DNA from 2 places in the Devosia lucknowensis genome. Region 2 is predicted to be linked to the other one. Evidence: predicted binding sites of a transcription regulator. Region 2 holds the regulator's gene; the other holds the start of a gene.
What was found. The regulator LexA, encoded in region 2, represses DNA repair genes until DNA is damaged. The targets are predictions, from matches to a motif close to TGTTCNNNNTGTGTTCNG.
Positions count from the first base shown of each region.

Region 1: CCK88_RS01440 (PA0069 family radical SAM protein) is a predicted target of LexA. The motif match lies at 3,025-3,042, and genes of this name have one in related genera.

Region 1 is NZ_FXWK01000001.1:292,702-297,254, reverse strand. Features, by position in the region: gene CCK88_RS01455 (MFS transporter) at 1-711, shown strand, start outside; gene moaB (molybdenum cofactor biosynthesis protein B) at 689-1,225, shown strand; gene CCK88_RS01445 (MDR family MFS transporter) at 1,258-2,748, opposite strand; gene CCK88_RS01440 (PA0069 family radical SAM protein) at 3,115-4,263, shown strand; gene CCK88_RS01435 (HAD family hydrolase) at 4,362-4,553, opposite strand, start outside.
Region 2 is NZ_FXWK01000001.1:1,038,993-1,043,545, forward strand. Features, by position in the region: gene uvsE (UV DNA damage repair endonuclease UvsE) at 1-940, opposite strand, end outside; gene CCK88_RS04900 (hypothetical protein) at 1,232-1,726, shown strand; gene lexA (transcriptional repressor LexA) at 2,325-3,038, opposite strand; gene CCK88_RS04910 (molybdopterin molybdotransferase MoeA) at 3,168-4,370, opposite strand; gene moaC (cyclic pyranopterin monophosphate synthase MoaC) at 4,367-4,553, opposite strand, start outside.

The DNA of each region.
Region 1 (4,553 bases), 750 kb from region 2:
TCGTTCTCGGTCGGCATGGCCAACGGCGCCTTCGGCACGCTGGCGCCGGTCTACGGCTATGAACAGGGGCTCGATGCCGGCGGCATCGCCCTGCTCTTTGCCATCGCCGCCATCCTCGGCGCGGTCGCGCAGGTGCCGTTCGGCCGGCTTTCCGACCATATCGACCGGCGCCTGGTCATGATCGGCCTGTCCGGCTTTGCGGCGGTCGTGGGCGCGTTGATCGTCATCATCAACCCGACCGCCGGTTGGGGCATGTATGTGCTGTTCGCAGCCTATGGCTTTGCGGCCAACCCGATCTACGCGGTGGCCGTGGCCCATGCGAACGACTTCGCCAAGGATGGGGAATTCGCCAAGATCGCAGGCGGCATGCTGATGATCTGCGGCATCGGCCTTGCCATCGGCCCTGCCGTCGCATCGGTCATCATGGGCGCCTGGCACCCGGTCGGCCTCTTCATCGTCACCGCGACGTTCCATGGTGCGCTGGCCGGCGCAGCCTATCTGCGGATGCGGGTGCGCAAGAGCGTCGAGGCCGAGGAGCGCGCGCCGTTCCAGCCCATGAGCGATCGTCAGGTTACCCCTGAAACCTTTGTGCTTGACCCGCGCACGGAAAACGATGACGACGACGTCCCGGTGCAGCGCGAAGCCGCCGTGCCCGAAGAGCTTATTGAAACGGTGGAGCGACGCGACGATGTTCAAGACAAGCCGGTTTGAGGATCGCGCATTCAAGCCGCTCTCCATCGCCGTCATTGCCGTGTCCGATACCCGCACGCTCGAGACCGACACCGGCGGCGCGCTGCTCAAATCCCTGCTGGAAGCAGATGGCCATGCCTGCTTCGAGCGGCAGGTGGTACGCGACGACGTTCAGCTTATCCGTGCCGCCGTGCAGGCCTATGTCGCCCATCCCGACGTCGACGTGATCCTCACCACGGGTGGTACCGGATTTTCCGGCCGCGATGTCACGCCCGAAGCGGTGGAACCCCTGTTCGACAAGCGCATGGAAGGCTTTTCCGTGCTCTTCCATCAGTATTCGGCGACCACGGTGGGGACCTCGTCGCTCCAATCCCGTGCCACCGCAGGGTTGATCGGCACCACCTTCGTCTTCTGCCTGCCAGGGTCGCGCGGGGCTTGCCGCGATGCGTGGGAAGGCATCCTGACCCATCAGCTCGACTACCGGCACAAGCCGTGCAATTTCGTCGAACTGATGCCCCGCCTCAGCGAACGATAAGAAAACGGCGCCCGTAGGCGCCGTTTGTGCATTCAGTGTCCGCCGCCGTGTCCCGGCATGCCGCCCTCGGGCTTGCGGATGAAGACCGCCGCGACGATGGCAAAGAGCGAGATGATCGCTCCGACCAGGAAGGCGGCGCGGATGCCACTCGCCAGCGCCTCGACCGGGTCCACCCCTTCAGCGGTCAGCGCCGCCGTCCGGATGGTCATCAGCGCGATGAAGAGCGCGATGCCCGCGGCACCGGCCAGCTGCTGGATCGAGCCAAGCACCGCCGAGGCGTGCGAATAGAGCTCCATCCGCACCGACCCCATGGACGAGGTGAAGACGGGCGTGAAGATCAGCGCGAGGCCGATGCTCAGCACGACGTGCCCGGCCAGGAGTGCCCAGGGCGAGGTGTCCTGGCCCACCAGCGTAAGTGCCCAGAGCACGGCGGAAACCAGGATGGTGCCGGGCACGGCCAGCATGGTCGGACCGACCCGGTCGAACAGCCGTCCGACGAACGGCCCCATGAGACCCATGATCAGGCCGCCGGGCAGCAGCAGCAGACCGGTCTGCAAGGTATCGAGACCGACTACGCGCTGCGTGTAGATCGGCAGCAGGATAACCGTACCGAACAAGGCCATCATGGCGATCAGCATCAGGCTGACCGATACCGTGTAGTTGCGCGACTGGAAGACGCGCAGGTCGAGCAGCGCCTTGTTTTCGCGCTGCAAGCCCAGCTGCCGCCAGACGAACAGGCCCATCGCGACGACGCCGACGGCGATCGGCGCCCACAGGGGAATGGCCGAGGGTTCACCGGTATGCGCAAAGCTTTCGCCAAAGCTCGAGAGACCATAGACCAGACCACCGAATGCCAGGGCCGAGAGCACGACCGACAGGTAATCAAGCGGTGCGTATCGGGGCGTCGAGACGTTGCGAATGCGGGTGGCGCCGAGCACAAGCGCGCCGAGCGCGATGGGCAGGGTGAAGTAGAACATGAACCGCCAGTCGAAATGGGCCAGGATGAACCCACCGATGGTCGGTCCGATGGCCGGAGCGACGGACATGACGATGGAGATGTTGCCCATGGTCTTGCCGCGCGCCTCGGGCGGCACGAGGGTCATGACCGTGGTCATCAGCAACGGAATCATGATCGCCGTACCAATGGCCTGGATCACGCGACCGCCAATCAGGAGTTCGAGCCCGGGCGACACGGCGCAGATCAGCGTGCCGAACGAGAAAACCGAGATCGCGAGCAGGAAGATCGGGCGCGTGTTGAGCCGCTGCAGCAGGAAGCCGGTGATCGGGATCACGACCGCCATGGTCAGGAGGAACCCCGTGGTCAGCCACTGTGCCGCGCTTGCTTCGACACCCAGGTCGGTCATGAGATGGGGGATGGCCACGCTCATGATGGTTTCATTGAGAAACACCACGAAGGTCGAGACCAGGAGAATGGCAATGACCAGCCGATTGCGGGCGGCATTGTCGGGATGATGCGCGGCGACGTCGGGCGTCGCTGCATCCATAGTGGCGTCGAGTGTCATCTCGTGTCCCTTTCGAGATTATCGTTTCCACCATGCGACGGGGCCGCCGCATGAATTTCGACAGATCAATCATAAAATTCTGCGACAGCGACTGTCAGGAATGCGCTGTTCGGGAGCGAAGAGGCCTTCCGAACGCAAAAAATCGCGAGCTGGCTCGCGCTGGCTGACAGGGCCGACGGGAGCGGTTCTCTACGCCTGGAAGGCCCCGCGGTAAAGGCTTGTAATGCATGCCCGTCATGCCGATATCTGATCCGGCGGCCAATATGGCCGCAATCATGTTCTTGTTCTGTTCTCATCAAGCTGCTAGCGTTGGGATGCGTCGGATGGATGTCGATTCCATCGGCCGTCCAGCCAGGAGACAGGATCATGGCCGCATATCAGGCCCCCTCTTTCGAAGCCCTCGAACGCTTGAGCAAGAGCCGCGATGCGGATCTGGCACGGCGCGAACTCATGCAACCAGACCGTATTCGCGGTCGCGGCGCGCAGAGCAACCGCACGGGCAGGTTTGAGCCGCACCAGCGCGACAGCTTCGACGATGGCTGGGGCGTGGTCGAACCGATGCCGGTATTCGAAACGGTCGAACATGTCGAACGCGCCAAGACCATTATTACCACCAATGATAGCCCCGATATCGGCTTCGAGCGCTCGATCAACGCCTACAGGGGCTGCGAGCACGGCTGTTCCTATTGCTTTGCCCGTCCGACCCACGCCTATCTCGGTCATTCCGCTGGCATCGATTTCGAGCGCGACATCTACGTCAAGGCCAATGCCGTCGAGGCCTTGCGCGCCGAGCTGTCCGCGAAAAACTACCGCCCCAAGCCCATCGCCATGGGCACCAATACAGATCCCTACCAGCCGGCAGAACGCAGCCACAAGCTCACGCGGGGCATTCTCGAGGTCATGCTCGAAACCCGGCATCCCGTGATGATCACCACTAAGTCAGCGCTGATCATTCGCGATCTCGACATCCTCACGGAGCTGGCCAGGCTCAACCTGGTGAAGGTGGCCATTTCGGTCACCTCGATGGATCACAAGCTCAGCCGCAAGATGGAACCGCGCGCATCTTCGCCGGCCCGTCGGCTTGAGGCCATACGCCTGCTCAGCGAGGCCGGCGTGCCCACGGCCATCTTCGCCTCGCCCATGATCCCGGCGATCAACGACATGGAGCTTGAACGCATTCTCGATGCCGGTAAGGCCCAGGGTGCGGTCAGCGCCTCGATGATCCTGCTGCGGCTTCCGGGCGAAGTGCGGGACGTGTTCCGCGAATGGCTGCTGCGCCATTTCCCCGATCGGGTCCGCCATGTCCTTTCGCTCGTCCGCGATACGCGCGGCGGCAAGGACTATGACTCGCGCTGGGGCGTTCGCATGACCGGCGAGGGCCCCTATGCCACGCTTCTTCGCCAGCGCTTCGAAAAGGCGCGGGAGCGATATGGGCTCGACGCCAAGCTGCCGCCGCTGCGCAATGATCTGTTCATCGCGCCCAAGGTCGATAGCCCGCAGATGAGCCTGTTTTAGCCGTCACCCGGACAAGCCGGTGGGCAATACATGGAATCGAGCGCAGCGCCCCCACCTGACCTCCCCGTCTCAGGGGGAGGTTGCGTAGAGGTTGCTCCTCAACCGAACAACCGCCGTTCGACGAATTCCAGCAGGTCCGCCCCTGTGTAATCATGGGCCGCCAGCACCGCGCCGGCCTCCACCAGTTGCTCGGGTTTCAACCCGGTCGCCAGACCGACCGTCGCGATCCCGGCGCCCGTCGCCGAGGCGATGCCGGTGCGCGAGTCCTCGAAGGCCACGCTATGGGCCGC
Region 2 (4,553 bases):
ACCGTACCAAGTCCGGCCGCAGCCGGATCAGCGCCAGGTCCTTTGCTTTCGCTTCGACCATCACATCGAATTCCAGCCCCTGCGCGATCCGCATGAAGGCGATGAATTCGAAGGGCTGCACGAAATCTGCATGCCCGGTCCAGACCGGCGCGATGTTGACGATTTCCGTCTTGCCGGTCTTGCGGTTCTTGCGGCTCAGCTGCCGTAATTCGGTTCGGGGTGACGAAAAGTGGATCTTGGGCCGCGTGTCGCCTGGCCAGGTGCGGAGCATGCGCTCCAGCGTCTCGCGCAAATCCAGCCCCTCTTGATTGAGACACCAGAAATGCTGGTGATCGAAAATCAGTCGAACGCCCGTCGCTTCATGAATATGCAGCACGTCCGCACAGGAAAACCGCAGGTCGTCATTTTCCAGCACCAGCCGCCGCCGCACCGGCTCGGGCAGGGTCGGCCAGGTTTCGATCCAGCGCTGGCGGGCTGCGATCCTGTCGTCGTAGACCCCGCCGACGTGAACCACCAGCACTGCCTCGGGGCCCAGTTCCATCAGGTCCAGCATCTCGGCCTGGCTGGTGAGATCCCACACGCTTTTGCGCACCAGTTCCGGGTCGGGGCTGTTGAGCACGATGAACTGGCTCGGGTGGAACGAGAGCCGCAATCCCTGCTCCCGCGCCCTCAGCCCCAAGGCGGCGAGGTCGGCAGCGCAATCGTTCACCATCGAGTGGAATTGCGGCATGTCGGGGTGGGTCGCGTAGGGTGCCAGGTCCGACGACATCCGGTACATGCCGATCTCGTGCTTGGCCAGATAGTCGAATATTTCGGCGAGGTATCCGAGCGATACCCGCAGATGCGGGTTAGACTGCGCGCGTCTGGCGTCGTTGCTCTTGAGGGCCGGATTGCCGAGCACCTTGACCGGAAACCCGAGCCTGAGCGGACCAGAAGTCATTGCGCGTTCCTCCATGATGGATGAATGCCGCAACCAAGCGAGCGTTCCTGAGACACGCTTTAGTGCCCCGAAAGTAGAGCGTCCTCCCACTCAGGCCGGTGGTTCCAAAGATGCTGTCGCAAGGCAGCAATCGGTCAATCGCACTACGGTTCCGCGCATTCTGCTGACGTCACCATTGGGCATGTCTCGCGCATGTCTCAGAGAAACAACCGCGGCTGACCCCAAAAAAAATCGCCTGGCGACAGCATCACCTTCAATCTCACCATTGACGGCTCGACCAGGCAGGTCATCATGAACAAGACGATTGCCGATGCCGCATCCACCAGCAATGACGGCGATCTCGACACCATCGGTGAATTCCGCGCGGCCATGCAGGCTGCAATCGTGGCAGTCGGGTTCGACGCCACAAGCTTCTCGCTGACCGACAACGGCACCGAGATCAAACTTCAGTCCACCTCGACTGGCCCGAATTCTGAAATCAACTTTGCGGGCGGCTGGGTTTATGACGATGGAACCAGTGGCGGCACGTTCGATGCGACCACCACGGGCTTCGGGGATCTTGCTGACGCGGGTACCAATGCCGCGACTGCCACGATCACCATCGGCGACGGCACCAACACCACCGGCAACATCGTCCTCAATGGCGATGACCACGATACGCCCGAAAAGGCCAGGACACGAAGTTGCGGCGGCGCAAAACGCAGACCCCAAGCCGTTCCAGCTTCAAGCAGCCTGCCGCTTCGTTGCCAGATCCGACGCCAAACTCACCGACCACGTCTCTCGTGACACATCGCGGAACCTGCTTCTTTTCGGCCATGCCGACTGTCGCCTTGCGGACGGGCATTCGCCTTCGCGCTGAGCGCCGTCGGCGTTTACCTGAAAGCCCGCAGCACGCTTCCAGATTGAACGCTGCTCCTCGCAAGTTCACTCGGTGGCCCTGACCGGACACGGCTCCCGGCGCAAGCCATACCGCGAGGTCGCTTGGAACCCACGGGGTGAACTCGCACCGATCTAGAACGGTCCCACATCGCCACCGCCATACGTAAGTCGGTAGTCCATGCCATGCACCCGCGACAGTCAGCGCCACAAGCAAGCGTGGGATCCATATCGCGAGATCGCTTGGGAATCCGCGGGGTGAACTCGTTCAGAGACTGAACTGTCCCTCATCGCCACCACTGGACGTGTCCCGGTGCTCTATGCCGCGGTGAATGGGGATTGCCGGGACAAGCCCGGCAATGACGCAAGTCGGGACACGAACGGCCCCGATTTACCGCTTCACACCATCCGGGCGACGCCAGCGTCAGCCCGGATACCTGCTCGTCCCGCCAAGGCGCGAACTTGCCACGTCCTCCGACATGAGGATCGTCCGCGTGCCGCCGAGATATCAGTACTTCCTGAGAAGCCCAACCAGCCGGCCCTGCACCTTCACGCGGTCAGGGGGGAAGATCCGCGTCTCATATGCCGGATTTGCCGCCTCGAGCGCCACGGTATCGCCCTTGCGGCGAAGTCGCTTCAGCGTTGCTTCCTCATCATCGACGAGCGCTACGACAATCTCGCCGGTGCCGGCTGTTTCCTGCTTCTTGATGACGACAGTATCGCCATCGAAAATGCCGGCTTCGATCATCGAGTCACCTCGCACTTCGAGCGCATAGTGATCGCCCGCCCCCAGCATTTCGGGCGGCACCTGGATCGTATGCGTATGCTGTTCGATCGCCGAGATCGGCGTGCCAGCGGCAATACGGCCCATGACGGGAATAGACACCGGCCGCGCATATTCTTCCGTGGCGATGCCGCGTACCGGAGTTGCGCTGACCTTGCCCAGGCTCCCCTCGATCACCGAAGGCTCGAACCGCGCCTTGCGGCCACCCAGCGACGGGTTCATCGAATCCGGCAGCTTCACCACTTCGAGGGCCCGCGCGCGGTTCGGCAGGCGGCGGATGAAGCCGCGCTCCTCCAGCGCGGTGATAAGGCGGTGGATGCCGGACTTCGACGCCAGGTCCAGCGCGTCCTTCATCTCGTCGAAGCTCGGGGGAATGCCGCTTTCCTTCATCCGTTCATGGATGAACATCAGCAACTCATGTTGTTTGCGTGTGAGCATTGGCCCGTTGACCCCAGAATCGGAACATAGACGGAACGACAATACATGTTCCATTTATGTTCTGCAATGCCCGCGGTGGCGGAGGATTTTTTTGGGAGCCGACAAACTGGCGCGCGGTCCCGACGGAGTTCAGAAGGCGTCGATCGGAATGGCGGCGACGACAGCGCCTGTGGGCTGGCCCGGATCATGCTCCGGCTGCACGATGAGGAGGTCCGCGGCCGCGAGGGACGATGTATGGCCGCTATCGGTCTGCGCGATCGGCTCTGCGGCGGGCCCGAACGGGGACTGCACCAGCCGCGCGCGCATGAAATGGCGTCGGGCGGTGTTGGCAGGCGTGGGCGAGGCGAGGGGCAACCTCCAGTCCGCCGCGGCCGAGTGACCGAGCCACGCGCGCAATGCCGGCTTGATGAACGCTGTCGCTGTCACCATGGCCGAAACCGGATTGCCGGGGAGGCCGAATACCAGCGTCTTGTCGCGCGTGCCGAACATCAGCGGCTTGCCCGGCCGCATGTTGATGCGCCAGAAATCCAGCGAAACGCCCAGGTCCTTGAGCACGTCCTGCACCAGGTCATGCTCGCCCACCGAGGCGCCGCCGGTAGTGATGAGGATATCGGGCGCATCCGCGAATGCTGCCTCGAGGCGTGACCGCAGGACGACGCGGTCGTCCGAGGCGATGCCGTGATCCACAATGCGTTCGGCATAGGGCTGCAGCATCGCAGCAAGACCGAAACTGTTCGATGCGACGATCTGGTCCGGCTCGAGCCGGTTGCCGGGCAGCACCAGTTCGTCGCCCGTCGCGAGGAGCGCGATCCGCGGCCGCCGCGCGACGGCCAGCGAGGCCGCATTCGCAGCCGCCGCCACTGCGATCTGCATCGGCGTCAGCCGTGTGCCCGCCGCCACCAGTACCTGGCCGACGGCAAAATCGTTCCCTTTCAGGCGGACACTGTGACCCGGCCGGGCAGGGGCTGTGAACCGGACCCGATCGCCGTCGCGCACCGCCTCTTCCTGCATGATGACGGTATCGGCGCCACGAGGCACTGGCGCGCCCGTGAAGATGCGCACCGCCTCCCCGGGGCCCACCGTGCCACTGTAACCCGAGCCCGCCTGCGACGTCCCGATCACCTTGAGCACGGCATCGTCGCATACGTCGGTGGCCCGCACTGCATAGCCGTCCATGGCACTGGCGTCGAACGGAGGCTGGTCGTGGCTGGCCACGAGGTCCTGCGCAAGCACCCTCCCGACCGCTTCCTTCAGCGGCACGTGCTCGATCACGACGGGCGGAATATGGGAAAGAATGGCTTCGAGTGCGGCTTCGACCGGGAGCAGGCTCATGCGTCGCGCCTGAAGTCGCCGGATTTCCCGCCCGATTTTTCCACCAGGCAGATGTCGGAAACCACCATCGCGCGGTCCATCGCCTTGGCCATGTCGTAGAGCGTCAGCGCCGCGGTGGACGCTGCCACCAGCGCTTCCATTTCGACGCCCGTCTGCCCGGTCGTCTCGGCCGCCGCCAACACC